3 regions of the Pseudoalteromonas sp. SG43-6 genome follow, and region 3 is predicted to be linked to each of the others. Evidence: predicted binding sites of a transcription regulator. Region 3 holds the regulator's gene; each other region holds the start of a gene.
The links. The regulator MetJ, encoded in region 3, represses methionine synthesis genes. The targets are predictions, from matches to a motif close to TAGACGTCTAGACGTCTA.

Region 1: a site for MetJ is predicted at 2,697-2,714, ahead of metK (methionine adenosyltransferase). Genes of this name have one in related genera too.
Region 2: a site for MetJ is predicted at 2,675-2,692, ahead of metA (homoserine O-succinyltransferase). Genes of this name have one in related genera too.

What each region holds. Positions count from the first base shown of each region.
Region 1 is NZ_JACJEZ010000068.1:8,911-13,231, reverse strand. Features, by position in the region: gene H5201_RS20410 (pyrimidine/purine nucleoside phosphorylase) at 1-226, opposite strand, end outside; gene tkt (transketolase) at 548-2,539, opposite strand; gene metK (methionine adenosyltransferase) at 2,814-3,965, shown strand.
Region 2 is NZ_JACJEZ010000028.1:31,080-35,400, forward strand. Features, by position in the region: gene metH (methionine synthase) at 1-594, opposite strand, end outside; gene H5201_RS13165 (homocysteine S-methyltransferase family protein) at 605-1,672, opposite strand; gene metA (homoserine O-succinyltransferase) at 1,662-2,609, opposite strand; gene ettA (energy-dependent translational throttle protein EttA) at 2,821-4,321, shown strand, end outside.
Region 3 is NZ_JACJEZ010000012.1:79,310-83,630, reverse strand. Features, by position in the region: gene metL (bifunctional aspartate kinase/homoserine dehydrogenase II) at 1-594, opposite strand, end outside; gene metB (cystathionine gamma-synthase) at 601-1,863, opposite strand; gene metJ (met regulon transcriptional regulator MetJ) at 2,099-2,419, shown strand; gene H5201_RS07330 (malic enzyme-like NAD(P)-binding protein) at 2,529-3,770, opposite strand.

The sequences.
Region 1 (4,321 bases), on a different contig from region 3:
CTGACATCGTTTGCCATTTCGTCTCACCAGGGAGTAATACATCCCACTGGCCGCCGTTTAATTCCATCAATTCTTTTTTGCTCGTAGCAAATTCAAACTCACCCGGTTGCATAAAACCTAACGTTTTAGTGCTGCCATCAGCAAAAACCACGGTACGACTTGATACTTTACCGTCAAAATATACGTTCGCTGTTTTAACAACACTTACATTATCAAACTGAGACATCCTCACTCCTGTTCTTTGATTTATAATTTAACTGCGACCACATTGCCTTAAGGACGCATAGCATGCAAGTGTAGTGATGTGAAAAATACTCATGGGCTTCGGGCTTCGGGCTTCGGGCTTCGGGCTAACAGTGTAGGTCGTGCTTTAGCGCGTCAAGTCGCTTACGCTTAACTATTCTAAAACTGACAGCTGAAAGCTTATGACTGACGGCTCAAATTCCCTTCGTTGGGTTTCGCTGCGCTCTACCCAACCTACCGGCCAAACACAAAAAGCCCGCGCTGTGTAACCACAGTGCGGGCTTTTAAATTTCAATCGTAAAAATTAAAACAATTCGTTAGCTTTGTTTACGATGTTTTCTACCGTGAAGCCAAAGTGCTCAAACAGCTCATTTGCAGGGGCTGACTCACCAAAGGTGGTCATACCTACTACAGCGCCGTTTAAACCTACATATTTATACCAGTAGTCAGCAATACCTGCTTCTACGGCTACGCGGCGTGAAACTGCAGCTGGTAGTACACTTTCTTTATAAGCAGCGTCTTGTGCATCAAATACATCGGTCGATGGCATAGAGACAACACGTACTTTTTTACCTTGCTTACGCAGTTGCGCGGCTGAATCTTGTGCTAATTGCACCTCAGAACCAGTTGCGATTAAGATAAGCTCAGGCTCGCCATCACAGCTCAGCACATAACCACCTTTTTTCACGTCGCTTAATTGCTGCGCAGAGCGAGTTTGTTGCTCAAGGCCTTGGCGAGTAAAGATAAGTGATGTTGGACCATCTTGGCGTTCAATCGCTTGTTGCCATGCAATCGCAGACTCAACTTGGTCACACGGGCGCCAGTTAACTAAGTTTGGCGTTAAACGCATGCTAGCAATTTGCTCTACTGGTTGGTGAGTTGGACCATCTTCACCTAAACCGATTGAATCGTGTGTGTATACAAAAATGCTTGGCACTTTCATAAGTGCAGCCATACGAACAGCATTACGTGCATATTCCATAAACATTAGGAAAGTTGCGCCGTAAGGAATAAAGCCTTTATGCAATGCAATACCATTCATAATCGCCGACATACCAAACTCACGTACACCGTAATAGATGTAGTTACCGCTGGCATCATCGCGTGTTAAGCCTTTAGAGCCTTTCCAAATAGTCAGGTTAGAACCGGCTAAATCAGCTGATCCGCCCATAAATTCAGGCAGTAATGGACCAAATGCATTCAGTGCGTCTTGCGATGCCTTACGTGATGCTGGGTTTGCTGGATTTGCGTCTAGTTGCTCAATATATGCTTGTGATTTTTCAGCCCAATCTGCTGGCAACTCACTACTAGTACGGCGTTTAAATTCAGCGGCTAGTTCTGGGTGTGCAGCGGCGTACGCGGCAAATTTTTCATCCCAGTTAGCTTCAAGTTGTTTACCCTTTTCTTTGCCATCCCATTGTGCATAAATATCAGCTGGGATTTCAAATGCTTCACCAGTCCAACCAAGGAACTCGCGTGCTGCTTTGATTTCGTCTTCACCTAGTGGTGCGCCGTGACAATCATGGCTACCTGATTTATTTGGTGAACCATAACCGATAACTGTTTTACAACAAATTAGTGTTGGCTTGTCGGTGATGCTGCGTGCTTCTTCGATGGCTGCGCGGATAGCGTCAGAGTCATGGCCATCAACGTCACTTACTACATGCCAACCGTAGGCTTTAAAGCGTGCAGGTGTATCATCGCTAAACCAACCTTCAACTTCACCATCAATTGAAATACCGTTGTCATCCCAAAACGCAACAAGCTTACCTAGGCCTAATGTGCCGGCAAGTGAACATGCTTCATGAGAAATACCTTCCATTAAGCAACCATCGCCTAAGAAAGTATATGTGTGGTGATCAACAATATCGTGACCTTCACGGTTAAATTGCGCTGCTAATGCTTTTTCAGCAATCGCCATACCTACCGCGTTAGTGATCCCTTGACCAAGTGGGCCCGTAGTAGTCTCAATACCTGGAGCATACCCGTATTCTGGGTGGCCTGGTGTTTTTGAATGCATTTGACGGAAGTTTTTAATTTCCTCAATTGGTAAATCATAACCACTTAAATGCAATAGAGAATAAATAAGCATTGAACCGTGGCCATTGGAAAGTATAAATCGATCTCTATCTACCCACTCTGGATTTGTTGGATTGTGGTTTAGATAATCGCGCCATAGTACTTCTGCGATATCAGCCATGCCCATAGGGGCTCCAGGGTGGCCAGATTTGGCCTTTTGTACTGCGTCCATTGATAAGACGCGAATAGCATTTGCAAGTTCTTTGCGAGACGGCATGGATTCTCCTACCTTTACTGTATTTGCGCTGGTTATTGTGTGTATTCATTTGAAGATCCATTCTTACTTATTGTAGGGGCTGTATGCAATTAAAAACCTGATTAAATTGGGCATTATGAATTTTTTTTAAGAACAAAAAGTTATTAGTAATTTTATTTAGACGTCTAGGCGTAAAAACACTATGCAACTATCGTTGTTTTAGATAAAATACGCCCCTAAATTTTTTAGCGCTCTTACCGACGTTTGTGAAGCGCAATATTTGTGAGCAAAGACAATGGCAAAACATTTATTTACTTCTGAATCTGTTTCTGAAGGTCATCCGGATAAAATCGCGGACCAAATCTCTGACGCGGTACTAGATGCCATCTTAGAACAAGATTCTCATGCCCGTGTTGCGTGTGAAACTTACGTAAAGACTGGTATGGTTATGGTTGGTGGTGAAATCACTACTAGCGCATGGGTTGATATCGAAGAAATCACACGTAAAACTGTACGTGAAATTGGCTACACTCATTCTGATATGGGTTTTGATGCCGACTCGTGTGCAATTTTAAACACGATTGGTAAGCAGTCTCCTGACATCAACCAAGGTGTTGACCGTACTAGCCCAGAAGAACAAGGCGCTGGCGACCAAGGCCTAATGTTTGGTTACGCATGTAATGAAACTGAAGTATTAATGCCTGCACCAATCACTTACTCACACCGTTTAGTACAGCGTCAAGCGCAAGTACGTAAAAGCGGCGAGCTAAACTGGTTACGTCCTGATGCAAAATCACAAGTTACTTTTGCATATGAAAACGGCAAGCCAGTAGGTATTGACGCTGTGGTACTTTCTACTCAACACAGTGAAGACATTTCACAAAAAGATTTAGTAGAAGCTGTGATGGAAACAATTATCAAGCCGGTACTGCCTGCTGAGCTTATCACTAGTGCAACTAAGTTTTTCATTAACCCGACTGGCCGTTTTGTAATCGGTGGCCCAATGGGTGACTGTGGTCTTACTGGTCGTAAAATTATCGTTGATACCTATGGCGGCATGGCTCGTCACGGTGGCGGTGCATTCTCAGGTAAAGATCCATCAAAAGTTGACCGTTCAGCTGCGTACGCTGCACGTTACGTTGCTAAAAACATCGTTGCTGCGGGCCTTGCTGACAAATGTGAGCTACAAGTTTCTTACGCAATCGGTGTTGCAGAGCCAACGTCAATCAGTGTTGAAACATTTGGTACCAGCAAGCTTGAAGAATCACGTTTAATTGAATTGATTCGTGAACACTTTGACTTACGTCCATATGGCTTAATTAAAATGCTTGATCTTGAGCGCCCTATTTATCTACCAACTGCAGCTTACGGGCATTTTGGTCGTGATGAATTCCCTTGGGAACGCACAGATAAAGCAGACGCACTTCGCGCAGCAGCTGGTCTTTAATATTAGCCATTGTGTGAATACAAAAAAGCGCCAATTGGCGCTTTTTTTATGCCTGCTGATTATGTTGTTGTAAATGCGTAGGTTATTGTCGCGAGGTAAACTCGCTGCTGCCAGACGTAGGCGCGAGTTTACCCCGCAAAATTAAAACTAGGTTCTAGGAAGTGGCTAGGAGTTAGGGCGTGTTCGAAGCCAGTGGTATTTCCCCCCTTATTCACTACTCTTGGTGCAAACCTATTCTTTAATAATTTCACCACAGAGTTCATAGAGGAAAACCTGTAAGTAATTAACTTTACTTTTGTCTTCTCGGTGTAGCGCACAGCGCCTCCTACCCTCGGAGGTAAATAGGCTTGTCGCCA
Region 2 (4,321 bases), on a different contig from region 3:
TGTACCTTCAATAAATTCAACTGCGTAGTTGTCGTGCTCTTCAATACCGGTTGCTACCGCAAAGATGTTGGGATCGAAAATAATATCTTCTGGCGCAAAGCCAATTTCATCCACCAAAATGCGGTAACTACGCTGACAAATTTCAAACTTGCGATCGGCTGTATCTGCTTGGCCGTCGGTATCAAACGCCATAACCACTGCAGCGGCGCCAAAACGTTTAATAATTTTAGCTTGGCGAATAAATGGCTCTTCACCTTCTTTTAGCGAGATTGAGTTTACAATTGCCTTGCCTTGAATACACTTTAAGCCCGCTTCAATGACTTCCCACTTAGAAGAGTCGACCATAATTGGCACGCGAGAAATATCAGGCTCGGAGGCAATCAAATTTAAAAATTTCACCATGGCGGCTTTTGAGTCCAGCATGGCTTCATCCATGTTGATATCAATAACCTGTGCGCCGTTTTCTACTTGCTCGCGGGCAACATTAAGCGCGGTCTCGTAATCTTCTTCCATGATCAAACGTTTGAACATGGCTGAGCCGGTCACATTGGTACGTTCGCCAACGTTGGTAAATACTGCTATTTTTTGTGTCATCTCGGCTACCTTAGTTTAAATTACACGCTTCAAGGCCTGATAAGCGCATACGCACTTCAAGCTCTGGCAATAGGCGAGGTTTAACACCTTCAAGCCCTTTCGAAAATGCCCTGATGTGTGCAGGTGTGGTACCACAACAACCGCCAACAATATTGATAAAGCCAGACTTGCCCCAATCGATAATTTCTTGAGCCATTTCAGGTGCTTCTAAATCATATTCCCCAAACTCGTTCGGTAAACCAGCATTGGGGTGAACAGAGACAAAGGTTTCGCAAACACGCGATAGTTCTTCTACATATTGGCGCAATAAATCTGGACCTAGCGCGCAGTTCAAGCCAATTGAAATTGGCTTTATATGACGAATAGAATTATAAAATGCTTCGGTGGTTTGCCCTGACAGCGTACGGCCCGAGGCATCGGTTATGGTGCCAGAGATCATCACAGGCAACTTGCGCCCTGCTTGTTCAAACGCTTCTTCAACCGCGAATGAAGCCGCTTTTGCATTAAGCGTATCAAAAATTGTTTCTATCAAAATTAAATCAACACCACCTTCCATTAAAGCAAGGGTTGATTCAACATACGCGGTGACTAACTTATCAAACGTGACATTGCGATAACCCGGGTCGTTCACATCCGGTGAGATTGAACAGGTTTTTGAGGTTGGCCCTAAAACACCCGCAACATAGCGTGGTTTTGCTGGATTTTTAGCAGTAAACTCATCACAAATACTGCGTGCTAATTTAGCTGACTCTAAGTTTACTTCACGGCTGATGCTGGCCATATCGTAATCTTCCATCGAAATTGTAGTCGAATTAAATGTGTTGGTTTCGATAATATCGGCACCTGCACTTAAAAAGCCACGATGAATATCAGCAATAATTTTTGGTTGTGTGATGCTTAATAAATCATTATTACCTTTAATTAGCACATGCCAGTCTTTAAAGCGCTCGCCACGGTAATCGTGTTCTTCTAATTTGTGTTCTTGGATCATGGTACCCATAGCACCATCAAGAATTAAAATACGCTGTTTTAACGCTTCAATTAACTCGGCGCTTTTGTTTTCTAAATTATTCGGCATAGTTGTTAGTCCTTACGGCTTGGCTAACTAAATTAATATCATAGGGTGTGGTTTGGTACACATAATAATTTAACCAATTCGAAAACAGTAAAAAGGCATGGCTTTGCCAAGTTTTCGACGGTTCGTTATCTGGGTTGTTATCTGGAAAGTAATTTTCAGGCAATGGCGCATCAGGGCCTTTTTCTAAATCGCGCTGATATTCGCCTTTTAAAGTGTCTGCATCATACTCAGGATGCCCGGTAATATACACTTGGCTGCCGGATTTGTTTTTTATTAAGTAAGCGCCTACTTGCTCTGAACCTGCCAGCACCACTAAGTCATCACAAGCGTTAATTTTTTCAATATCAATATGACCATAACGTGAGTGCGGCACTACAAAGGTATCGTCAAAACCACGCGTTAAGGCTCCATGTTCAAAGTAACACTTATGGGTAAACACACCACAGAGCTTATTTTCTTTTAGTTCACGCTTTAGATTATAATGATGAAATAAACCCGCGTGAGCCGCCCAACACGAAAATAATGTTGAGGTTACATGCTGCTCCGCCCAATCTAAAATTACTTTTAGTTCATCCCAGTAGGCTACATCGTCATATTCTAAATGTGCCAATGGTGCGCCGGTAATGAGTAATGCATCGTAATTGTTGTCTTTCACTTCAGAGAAATAACGGTAAAAAGTGTCTAAATGCTGCTCTGAATTGCTACTGCTGCGATGAGTGTCTAAACGTAGAAGCTCTACATTCACTTGTAAGGGTGAATTAGCGAGCAAACGAATAAATTGCACCTCGGTTTCTACCTTATTAGGCATTAAGTTTAAAATCGCCAAGCGCATCGGACGGATCTCTTGGGTTTTAGCGCGGCTTTTTGGCATTACGAATACGTTTTCTTGACGTAACTTCGCAATTGCGGGCAATTCATCTTTAACGGTAATAGGCATACTCATCTCCAAGGCATAATTAACCAATGGCTAATTATGAACGGATAGCTGGAAATTTCAACCTCTAGATGTTTAGATGTCCAAATGAATTTAATTCGTTACCCTATTTGTTCAAAACACACAGCCAACTTTGCTGTTTCGTTGACTGTTTCACCTTTGAGCCACTACAATACAACATTGAAATTTTTATTATTATTTGAAGGCTCCTTCCATGGTTTTACCTGATAAGTTTATTTTCTCGATGAGTCGAGTATCTAAGGTTGTGCCACCTAAGCGCACTATCTTAAAAGATATCTCTTTGCATTTTTTTCCTGGCGCTAAAATTGGTGTACTTGGTTTAAACGGCTCTGGTAAATCGACATTACTGCGCATTATGGCCGGTCTTGATCAAGAGTTTGAAGGTGAGGCGTTTCCTCAACCAGGCACTAAAATTGGTTACTTACCACAAGAGCCGATCTTAGATGAAAGTAAAACAGTTCGTGAAACAGTGGAAGAAGCCGTTAGCGAAGTTAAAAACGCATTAAATCGTCTTGACGAAGTGTATAACGAATACGCGATGGACGGTGCTGACTTTGACGCACTTGCCAAAGAGCAAGGCGAGCTTGAAGCAATTATTCAAGCCCACGACGGTCATAACATCGACAACGTATTAGAACGCGCCGCAGATGCCCTGCGTTTACCTGAATGGGATGCTAAAATTGAATTCCTATCCGGTGGTGAGCGCCGCCGTGTCGCTATCTGCCGTTTATTGCTTGAAAAACCAGATATGCTTATTCTTGATGAACCGACTAACCACTTGGATGCAGAATCAGTTGCATGGTTAGAACGCTTCTTACATGATTATGAAGGTACTGTTGTGGCGGTAACCCATGACCGTTACTTCCTTGATAATGTTGCAGGTTGGATCTTAGAGCTTGACCGTGGTGAAGGTATTCCATGGGAAGGTAACTACTCTTCTTGGCTTGAGCAAAAAGATGCGCGTCTGCAGCAAGAGCAAAAATCTGAAAAAGCGCGTCAAAAATCAATTGCGCAAGAGCTTGAGTGGGTACGTTCAAACCAAAAAGGCCGTCAAGCTAAGTCAAAAGCGCGTATGTCGCAATTTACTGAAATGCAGCAGTCTGATTATCAAAAACGTAATGAAACCAATGAGCTATTCATTCCTCCTGGTCCACGTTTAGGGGATCAAGTTATCGAAGTTAAAAACTTGAAGAAGAGCTTTGGCGATCGCGTGTTAATTGATGATTTAAGCTTTACCGTACCTAAAGGTGCGATTGTTGGTATTATTGGTGCCAATGGTGCGGGTAAATCAACACTGTTTAAAATGCTCAGCGGTGAAGATAAGCAAGACAGCGGCGAAATTAGCTTAGGTGAAACGGTTGAACTAGCAACAGTTGATCAGTTCCGTGGCAATATGGATGACAGCAACACTGTTTTCCAAGAAATTTCAAACGGTCAAGATGTGCTGAAAATTGGTAACTTTGAATTCCCAAGCCGCGCGTATGTTAGTCGCTTTAACTTCAAAGGGAACGATCAGCAAAAATTTGTTAAAGACCTCTCTGGTGGTGAGCGTAACCGTTTACACTTAGCAAAACTATTAAAAGCCGGTGGTAACGTTATCCTGCTGGATGAGCCAACCAATGATTTGGACGTGGAAACATTACGTGCCCTTGAAAATGCGATTTTAGAATTCCCTGGCTGTGTTATGTGTATCT
Region 3 (4,321 bases):
GCTGTAATCACTGCCATTGCGCCCCAAAGTAACGGTATTTGCTTGGCAATCAGCGGCTATAAAACCAGTAACAATATTAATGCAATTGGCTGAAATTAACTCGGCACAGGCTTGTTGATTTTTTTGATGTAATAATTGCCCATCATTAAGGGTAAACAATTGACGAGCATCAACATCTTGAGCTGTAACATTTAACTGTTTTAAATAGCTAGCCAATAATCGTGCCGACCAAACTTCACCGTGAGCAAGCAATGCGGCTTCCTGTAAGCTTTGCTGTTGAGTTTGCTGTGCAATTAAGGCTAGCTCCTGTTCTAATACGTTTAATGCCGTATGTCGCGCTGCTGGACTCAATAACTGCTCGATCAAAGTACGTTGATGATTATCAAGCTGCAATAATATATCACTCACTGCCTGTTGATCACCTTGCTGGTAACTCTGCCATAGCGTAACTAACGTATTGGTAGTTTTACCGGCTGCGGATACCACCACACAATCACCGGCTTCCGTATGGGCTAGAATAATATTTGCTACGGCCTGATAACGCTCTGCAGAACTAAGGCTAGAACCACCAAATTTATGAACTATATTTACCATTTTTTATTACCACAAAGCCGTATGTGCAGGAGTCAGTTTAAATGAGTTTGATTGCTCATCATCTTGTTGTTGAACAGAGGAAGCAATTACTTTTACGCCGTGCTGAGCTTGACCTGGTTTCACTTTATTGAATACACGATCTAAGTCAGCGATTAAATCTTTTACATCTTCAATGCCCACCGAAATACGGATCAGGGTATCACCTACTCCCGCAGCAAGACGAGCAGTTGCCTCCATACCTGCGTGGGTCATAGTTGCAGGGTGACAAATCAAACTCTCAACCCCACCTAATGACTCAGCTAAGCTAAATTCTTCTAAGCTGGTCAAAAATTCTGCAGCATTATTAATATCACCTTTGATATCAAAGCTTACCATGCCACCAAAACCACGTTGCTGCTGTTTAGCGAGTTCATGCTGTGGATGAGATACTAATCCAGGGTAATATACTTGGCTTACATAAGGGGAGTTTTCTAGATATTGGGCAATAATAAAGGCATTTTCTTGATGCTGACGTAAACGAACATTCAAAGTACGTAAACCACGTAACGTTAAGTAGCTATCAAACGGGGCACCGGTAATGCCAATGTTATTAGCCCACCAAGCAAGCTCATCACCCAACTCTTGGGTAGCGGCGATCACCGCACCACCAACAACATCTGAGTGACCGTTAATATATTTAGTGGTCGAATGCACCACAATATCAACACCAAACTCAATTGGGTTTTGCAAAGCAGGTGATAAAAATGTGTTATCGGCACCAACCAACGCACCGCACTGCTTAGCAATCGTGGTGATCGCTTTAATATCGGTTAACCGTAAGATAGGATTACTCGGTGTTTCAATCCAAATTAGCTTTGGTTTTATCTCAAGAATTTTTTGATGATTTTCAGATTTAGTTAAATCTAAAACCACTAACTTTAATAAGCCACGCTTTTCAAGTGAGGTGAATAAGCGGTAACTACCGCCATAGCAATCATGTGGGATCACTAAGGTATCGTCACTGTTTAGCAGCTGAGTAGCTAAATGCACCGCAGCCATGCCCGTTGCAGTGATAATCCCCTTAGCGCCACCTTCAAGCTTAGCGAGCGTTTCAGCGAGTAAATCACGGTTTGGGTTGCCGCTACGGCCATAATCATATTGGCGCTTTTTATCAAAATCAGCAAATGAGTAGGTGGTCGATAAATGAATGGGAGGCACAACCGCGCCGTGATGTTTATCTGCATCAATACCATTGCGTACTGCAATGGTTGCTTTATTCTTTTGACTCATACCGTCACCTACAATTAAATGGATGTTTAGACGTCTAAAAGGTTAGAGGATCAAATTTAATAAGTCAAAGCATTTATGCGGTTTTAGCCGCAAGATTAGAAGTAAAAACATTTAAGCCTCTAGATGGCTAAAAAACAAGTATTTGACTATCTTTTTTAACACGATAGAATTTCGCCATCTTTGCGCTGCAAAAGGTCGCGCAAACAATTAACAACCTGAGGCAACGATACATCCTATGGCTAAATGGAATGGTGAATATATTCACCCATACGCAGAACACGGGAAAAAATCAGAACAAGTTAAAAAGATCACCGTTTCGATCCCGCTAAATGTATTAAAAGTTTTGACTGATGAGCGCACTCGTCGTCAAATTAATAATCTTCGCCATGCAACAAATAGCGAATTACTTTGTGAAGCATTTTTACACGCATTTACTGGCCAACCACTGCCAAACGATGAAGATTTACGTAAAGATAATCCAGAGAAAGTGCCTGAAGAAGTGAAAAAAATCATGCTTGAGATGGGTCTCGAAGTACCTGTACTCAACGAAGATTAAGTTATCATTTGTATATATTCCTGCTTCAGGAATTGGCTACAAAAAAACCTCAGTAACGTAAGTTGCTGAGGTTTTTATTATTGTGCCATTACCAATTGCAGCGAAGCAGCTACTCCATGTAGTTTTCCGGCATATCAATTTGTGCAACACCAGAATCAATTGCCGCTTGCGCTACTGCTTTGGCAATGCGCGGTAATAGACGCGGATCCATCGGTTTTGGAATAATATACTGCGCACCAAATTCAAGTGTCTCAACACCCGCCGCTTTTAATACTTCCGCTGGTACTGGTTCTTTAGCAATGCTACGAATAGCGTCAACCGCAGCAATTTTCATTTCATCATTAATTTTGCTTGCACGCACATCTAGCGCACCACGGAAAATAAATGGGAAACACAGCACGTTGTTAACTTGGTTTGGATAATCTGAACGACCCGTTGCCATGATTAAATCATCGCGAGCACCATGAGCAAGCACTGGTGAGATTTCTGGATCTGGGTTTGAACAGGCAAACACTACAGGTCGATCAGCCATTAACTTAAGATCGTCAGGAGAAAGTAAATTCGGGCCAGATACACCAACAAATACATCGGCATCAGCAATAACATCTTGCAGTGTGCGCTTATCTGTATTGTTAGCGAATAACTGTTTGTACTCGTTTAAATCATCACGACGAGTATGAATAACGCCTTTACGATCTAACATGTAAATATGTTCACGCAATGCGCCACACTTGATCAGTAGCTCCATACACGCAACCGCTGCGGCACCGGCTCCTAAACAAACGATAATCGCATCTTCGATTTCTTTGCCTTGTACTTCAAGTGCGTTGATCATACCAGCAGCCGTTACAATCGCGGTACCGTGTTGATCGTCGTGGAACACTGGAATACTACAACGCTCGATCAATGCTTTTTCTATTTCAAAACACTCTGGCGCTTTAATGTCTTCTAAGTTAATACCGCCAAACGTATCAGCGATGTTAGCAACTGTATTGATGAAATCTTCGGTGGTATTGTGTTTCACCTCAATATCTATCGAATCTAGACCCGCAAAGCGTTTAAATAATAACGCTTTACCTTCCATAACCGGTTTTGAAGCCAATGGACCTAAGTTACCTAAACCTAAAATAGCGGTGCCGTTAGTAATAACCGCAACCATATTGCCTTTACCAGTGTATTTGTAGGCATTAGCGGGATCAGCAGCTATTTCACGTACCGGTTCTGCAACACCGGGGCTGTATGCGAGTGCAAGATCCTGTACGGTTTCAGCTGGCTTTGTAAGCTCAACGCTAATTTTTCCTGGAACGGGGTGCGAATGGTAATGTAAAGCTTGTTCACGAAAGTCTGACATAACGCGATTTTATCCTGCAAGTAAGTTAAGTTGAAAGTGAGAGTAAGCAGTTCTTATATCTTATAGGGAACGATACCTATATTATAATTAAATTCAAGCAATATCAGGTCTATCCTGTTATATGCTATATCCGTTCATTTTATGCGTTTTGTCAGCATTTTTTGCAAAAAAGCTTCAATTTTCGGCTATAAAAACGCCACAAAGCATCAAAAAACCCATCTTGAAATGCTCATTATGCAACGCTTTAAAGCAAAAATAATGGCCTATGACTAAAAACCATCAAAGTAAGACGTTAACAACATTTAACCGCAAAAGACCTAACTTTACCGACAAAAACGTTTAATTTATCGCTTTAACGAGAATGACAATATAGTCAACAAATCACTATTTGTCTGTTATTTACTCGCTATACTGGATATAAAAGTGGGAAATAGTCACAACATAATGAATGCGTAAAGCTGGAGCACTAGAGCAAGAAATAAAGACTAAAAGGCGGTGTTTTTAATAAATAGCAGGCATAAAAAAAAGCACCCTAAGGTGCTTTTTCCGAC